DNA from 3 places in the Paraclostridium sordellii genome. Region 3 is predicted to be linked to each of the others. Evidence: riboswitches for the same ligand, from Rfam matches in the RefSeq annotation. Region 3 holds a riboswitch; each other region holds the start of a gene.
What was found. A riboswitch is a leader RNA that binds a small molecule or an ion and turns the genes downstream of it on or off. The one in region 3 is predicted to bind cobalamin.
Positions count from the first base shown of each region.

Region 1: linked by a shared signal. The riboswitch ahead of ATCC9714_RS16270 (cobyric acid synthase) and the one ahead of ATCC9714_RS03630 (ABC transporter substrate-binding protein) in region 3 are both predicted to bind cobalamin.
Region 2: linked by a shared signal. The riboswitch ahead of ATCC9714_RS11210 (energy-coupling factor ABC transporter permease) and the one ahead of ATCC9714_RS03630 (ABC transporter substrate-binding protein) in region 3 are both predicted to bind cobalamin.

Region 1 is NZ_LN679998.1:3,350,752-3,353,028, reverse strand. Features, by position in the region: gene cobS (adenosylcobinamide-GDP ribazoletransferase) at 1-60, shown strand, start outside; gene ATCC9714_RS16275 (histidine phosphatase family protein) at 72-674, shown strand; cobalamin riboswitch at 695-872, shown strand; gene ATCC9714_RS16270 (cobyric acid synthase) at 975-2,277, shown strand, end outside.
Region 2 is NZ_LN679998.1:2,330,532-2,332,808, forward strand. Features, by position in the region: gene cbiQ (cobalt ECF transporter T component CbiQ) at 1-233, opposite strand, end outside; gene ATCC9714_RS11205 (energy-coupling factor ABC transporter substrate-binding protein) at 227-532, opposite strand; gene ATCC9714_RS11210 (energy-coupling factor ABC transporter permease) at 504-1,244, opposite strand; cobalamin riboswitch at 1,453-1,635, opposite strand; gene ATCC9714_RS11215 (ABC transporter ATP-binding protein) at 1,711-2,277, opposite strand, start outside.
Region 3 is NZ_LN679998.1:754,998-757,274, reverse strand. Features, by position in the region: gene ATCC9714_RS03635 (FecCD family ABC transporter permease) at 1-215, opposite strand, end outside; gene ATCC9714_RS03630 (ABC transporter substrate-binding protein) at 234-1,256, opposite strand; cobalamin riboswitch at 1,270-1,446, opposite strand; gene deoD (purine-nucleoside phosphorylase) at 1,581-2,277, opposite strand, start outside.

The DNA of each region.
Region 1 (2,277 bases), 800 kb from region 3:
TCTGAACTTACAGAAGTTATATATTTAGTTTATATATACTTAGTATTTGCTTTGAAATAAGAGGTGAACATATGTCAAGGCTTATATTAATAAGGCATGCAATTAGTGAAGATAATATAAAAGGAAATTTATCAGGTCATATAGATAGCAAATTAAGTGATATTGGTAAATCTCAAGTAGATAAGCTAAATAAATTTCTTGAAAAAGAAAAAATAGATTATATATATACTACAACATCTATAAGAACTAAGGAAACTATAGGGTATATAGCTAATACAAGAGGTATAGATATAGTAGAAAAAGAAGGGTTTAAGGAAATTAATTTTGGGGATTTTGAAGGAATGAATTTTAATTATATTCAAAAAAATTATCCTAATGAGTTTGAGAAAATGATTAAAGAAGGTAGTGGATATAAATATCCAAATGGAGAAAGTTTAATTGACTCTTATGAAAGAGTGGTATTTGAGTTAAGTGATATAATTAAGAAACATAAAGATGATACTATTTTGATATGTTCTCATGCAGGAACTATAAGAAATATAATTTCTTATTTAATTGGAAAAACATATGAGTATCACTGGAACTTTAGAATAGATAATGCATCTGTTAGCATTATTGATATTATAGATGGATTTCCAGTTATTCAAACTTTAAATAATACATCATACTTATAATGAAAAATAAATATAATATCAGAATTTGACATAAATTAGGTTTTTCGTTGAAAATTAATAGGGAAAAAGGTTAGAATCCTTTGCAGCCCCCGCTACTGTAGTACTGACGAAACTATTAGACACCACTGTGAATTTACGGGAAGGGATAGGAGTAGATTGATGTAAAGCCAGGAGACCTGCCTAGTTTATGAGAATAAAATCTTCGGGGTGAAGGATTTTAAAAATTGGCTAAGTGTATATATTTTTAAAATCTACCCTAATTGGGTAGATTTTTTATTTCTAGAAAGGAGTGGGCTTGGATTGAGTAAATCATTAATGTTTCTAGGTACAGCCTCAAATGTGGGGAAAAGTACAATATCAGCTGGGATATGCAGAATTTTAAAGCAAGATGGATATAAAGTGGCACCGTTTAAATCACAAAATATGGCCCTTAATTCCTATATAACTAAAGATGGATTAGAAATGGGTAGAGCCCAAGTAACTCAAGCAGAAGCTTGTGGAATTGAACCCGATGTTAGGATGAACCCTATTTTATTAAAGCCTGCTGGCAAAAATAGATGCCAAGTTATAGTTAAAGGAAAAGTATTAAATACAATAAGTTCTAGTGTTTATCATGAATATAAAAATGAACTAGCTAAAATGCTTAGAGATATTTATGCTGATTTAAGTAATGAATATGAAATTATAGTTTTAGAAGGTGCAGGTAGTTGTGCTGAAATAAATTTAAAAGATAGAGATATAGCAAACATGGGAATGGCAGAAATTGCAGATGCTCCGGTGGTTTTAGTAGCAGATATAGATAGAGGTGGAGTATTTGCATCAATAGCTGGAACTATATTACTACTAGAAGAAAATGAAAGAGCTAGAGTAAAAGGAGTAATAATAAATAAATTTAGAGGTAGTGTAGATCTTTTAAAATCAGGGATTGATATGATTGAAGATATTATAAAAGTACCTATTTTAGGAGTGGTTCCATATAGCGATCTAAATATAGAAGATGAAGATAGTGTAACTGACAGATTTAAAAAACAATTTAAAGAAAGTGATATAAATATAGAGGTTCTAAGAACTCCATATATGTCTAATTTTACAGATATACATATGCTTGAAATACAAGATGATGTAAGTGTTAAATATGTTGAGAAAGGTCAAAAACTATCTAATCCAGATATGGTTATAATACCTGGAAGTAAGAATACAATAGAGGATTTAATTTATTTAAGAGAAAATGGTTATGAAAAACAGCTTAAAGAACTTGAAGCTAAAGGAACATTAATATTTGGGATTTGTGGAGGATACCAAATATTAGGTAAAAAACTTTATGACCCAGAAGAAATAGAAGGAAGTATAAAAGAAATAAATGGTATAGGGCTTTTAGATATAGAGACAACTTTCAATAAAGAAAAAGTTACTACTCAAGTTGAAGCTAGAATAAATGAAAACTTAGGTGGATACTTAAAAAATCTGGCTAATATGAATATAAAGGGATATGAAATTCATATGGGAACAACGAAAGGAATAACAAAAGGATTAAATACAATAGTAAGAAAATTAGACGATGAAGTTAACTATTTAGAAGGATGCGTTAATGATCACGGAAATA
Region 2 (2,277 bases), 1.6 Mb from region 3:
GTTCCTATTAATAAAAAATATATAGGTATCTTCAAGCATTTTATGTATAGCTTTATATCCACTTTTGCTAAAAAAACAATCAAAATAGTCAAAATTAATATTATTAATAAATGCAAGCTTATACTATTTGTAAGTATAGAAACTGTCATAGATATAAATGCTACTATAAATTTAAATATAGGGTTCACATCTTTTATAGAATTTGTATAAGCACATTTATCTATTTCTAGCATTTACTCTTTTTTCCTTTTTTAACACCTAAGTAATAACCTATGAACCCAGCTCCTATAGCAGCTTGAGTAGAAAATAGCAAACTTTCGATTTCTCCACTTGGTGGTTCGTATAAGCTACTAAACCATGGTTCATAATGTGGGCTTATTTCACTTATTAAACCTTCAGCTTCTCCATCAGCTCCACCATACTCTGCAGTAGCATTTAATATTAAAGGAGTTATTATAAGTATTACTGTTAAAATTAATAGTAGTAAATTTTTATTTCTAACTTTAGTTTTGGCTTTCGAATTTAAACTCATCTTCTTCCACTCCTTCATCATTTTGTGTTATTAGATTATATACTAGGTTAGTTAGTAAACCTTCAGCTATTGCTATTGGTATTTGAGTCATAAAGAATACTCCTAAGAACTTGATTAAAGACCCCATGATTCCACCTGCCGGATCTGGAAATGCTAGTGCTAACTGAGTAGCTGTTACAGTGTATGTAGCTAAATCACCTAATGCTGCTGCTAAAAATATACACACTCCCATATTCATATTTCTTTTTCTACAAAACTTAAATATTAAATATGATACTATAGGTCCAACTATTGCCATTGAAAAAGCATTAGCTCCTAGTGTTGTAAGCCCTCCATGAGCTAATAATATAGCTTGGAATAATAAAGCTATAGTTCCTATTACAGCCATAACTGCTGGGCCAAATAATATAGCTCCTAAACCTACTCCTGTAGGATGTGAACAGCTTCCTGTTAATGATGGTATTTTTAGAGCTGATAATACAAATACAAATGCTCCTGCTAAAGCTAATAATACCTTTTTTTTAGGATCTTTTTTCACTATGGTATTTATTGATTTTAATCCATATATAAAAAATGGAATAAATACGACGGTCCAAAATATTGACCATTTTACTGGTAAGTAACCTTCCATGATATGCATAGCACTTGAAGTCATAGGATTTAAAATTACTAATAGTACACCTGCTACTATTGATAGTGGTAAAAATTTCATGTTAATACCTCTCTTTTCAATTTATTAAATTTTTATCAATTTTTGTGATAAATTAATAAAAAGCTATTAGGTGTATATAGAAAAATTTATTTACATAAAAAAATCCTAATCGTTAGATTAGGGTTTTAATGACATATTAAATAATACTTACACTTGTACTAAGTCAAGATATTATTTTATCAATTATTTTCCTTCACCCCGAAGAAACTAACTTAATATATTATAGGCAGGTCTCCTGGCTTAACTTCACTTTACTCCTTTCCCTTCCCGTAATAATTATCACAGTGGTATTTGAAAGTTTCATCCGTTTTACAGTAGCGGGGGCTGCAGAGGAATTACACCTCTTTCCCTATTAATTTTATCTATAAAAACCTACAATATTTTTATTCAATTTATCACATGTATATATAATACTATAAATAGTTCTAAATTCCTCTATTATTTTTAAATTTTTATTTTAAATTTTTTATACGTCATAAATATGTTGATGAAAGTGTTCATGTTCACCTGTAAATCCATCATCATGCACATGGTCATGACCTACTCCATTTACATGATGGTGACTATGCATAAATGAAACTTGAAGTTTATTATTTATTGGATTTTTTCCTACATATGCATTTACTCCAAATATTTCTTTTAACATGTTTGCAGTTATAACTTCATCTATACATCCACAACATTTTATTTTTCCTTCTTTCATTACAATTAAATAATCACAATACATTGCTGCAATATTCATATCATGAATAGCTGCTAATGTGGTTATTTTTAGGCTTTTAACTAAATCCATAAGTTGTATTTGATAACCTATATCCAGGTGATTGGTTGGTTCATCTAGTATTAAAAAATCAGTATCTTGAACTAACGCTCTAGCAATTAAAGTTCTTTGCTTTTCTCCTCCTGATAATTTTGAAAAACTTCTATCGCTATAATTATCAAGTCCAACTCTTTTTAACATATTATTTACCATATCAATATCTTTTTTAGAATAATCTTCAAAAACAGATTTATAAGGATATCGTCCCATCTT
Region 3 (2,277 bases):
AGACTTTTATCTCCTATATTAAATAATCTAAATATAATTACATCATATACTTGTTTTATAGATATATCACTTGATCCTATAGTTATAGCTATTAATATAGACATTATAACTAAAAATATCAATAACATTATAACTAAAATATATAAAGGCTTTGATTTAACAAAGCCTTTCTTTTCTTTCATATCATAATTTTCTAAGCTTTTAATCGAATGCATATGTAAATATCCTTCTTTCTATTTTTGATCTGGATAAAGTCCATTTGCAAATGTTTCAATTCCATCTATAGTTCTTACCCCACTACAATACATTTGTCCAAGTTCAATTGGGTAAACTCTATCATTTTTTACAGCATTTAAACTTTGTAATGCTTTATCTTTCATTACTAAATCTTTTGTTTCACTTGCTTTGTTATCATCTTCTCTATTCATGTAAGCAACAAATATGCTATCTGGATTTAATTTTACTAAATCTTCTTTACTTAATGAGTTTCCATCTTCATTTAAAAGCTTAGCACCTAACTTAGTAACCATATCTCCACCTAAAGTAGTTTTTCCATACCCTCTAATCTTGCCATCGCCTAATTCTATTATTAAAGTTGTTTGCTGTTTTTTACCTTTTTCTGATTCTACAATTTTATTTACTTTGTTCTTTATATTATCAACTATCTTTTTAGCTTTATCTTCAACATTAAATATTTTACCTATATTTAATATATCGTCACACTCATTTTGTATAGTTTTTTTCTCAACTGCACCACTATTTAATGCCATATATGTATTTACACCTTTATCTTGCCAATAACTTACATCACCTATTGTTTTATCTGAAAATAATGAGTACCAACCTAATATTAAATCTGGTTGTAACATTGTAACAGTTTCTTTAGAAGGCGTAAATTCATCTAAGTATTTAACCTTTTTAAAGCTTTCTTTATACTCATCTTTAACCTTGTGGTCAAGTCCTGCTGCTGCAACCATATTATCTTCTAGTCCTAATGCAAGCATAGTCTCAATAGAGTCTTGGTATACAGCTAATACTTTTTTAGGTTTTTCTTTAAAAGTAACTTTTATTTCTTCTTTTTTGCTATTATGAGAAGTTATTGTAACTGGATAATACCCATCACTTTTCTCTGTGTTACTTTCAACCTTTGTGTTTTTAGCTTCTTCTTTCTTAGTATCATTCTTAGTACAACCAACTATACTAAGTCCTACCACTAAGCTAAGCAATCCTACTTTAATTTTTTTTGAAATTTTCATTCTTCTCTCCCTCCGAAAGTTAATAATTTAGGCAGGTCTCCTGGCTCATACTTCATCCTAATCTTTCCCTTCCCAAAGAATAATCTTTAGTGGATTTATAAAGACTCGTCCATATTTACAGTAGCGGGGGCTGCTAGTGATTTACACACTATTCCCTTTTAATATAAAAACCTAAATCTTTTTATATTTATCATTATAATATTAGCATAATTTTATATACAATTCTACAATATAAGAAATTCACTAAAATAAAAAGCTCGTAATTACAATAGGCTTTGCAAATACGAGCTTTTTATCTAAATTTGTATACGTATTAATTATATATTAAGCTAATTCTAAAGCTATATTCATCATTCTTGTAAATGCTGTTTGTCTTTCCATAGCAGTTGTTGCTTCACCTTTAAATGGACAATCTGATATTGTTAATATACAAAGTGCATTAACTCCAGCTCTAGCAGCATTCATATAAAGTGCAGCTGATTCCATTTCTACAGCTAAAACTCCCATTTTAGTCCATTTTGCTAAAGAATCTAATCCTTCATCTCCGTAGAATACATCACTACATAATATGTTTCCTACTTTAGGCTCAACACCTTGGCTCTTAGCCACATCTACAGCTTTGCTTAGTAACTCATAGCTTGCTATTGGTGCATAAGTACCTGGTAAATTATATTGTGATGCATAGTTAGAATCTGTACATGAACCCATACCTATAACTATATCATGCATTTTTAAATCTTCATGTAAAGCTCCTGCTGAACCTATTCTTATAAGATTTTTAACTCCATAAAAATGTATTAACTCATATGTATATATTCCTATAGATGGACATCCCATACCTGTTCCCTGTACAGATATTCTTCTTCCTTTGTAGTAACCTGTATATCCATTCATTCCTCTTACAGTATTGTATTGAACTACATCTTCTAAAAATGTCTCTGCTATAAATTTAGCTCTTAGAGGATCTCCTGGTAATAATACTGTTTCTGCTATATCTCCTAATTTTCCGTTATTATGTGGT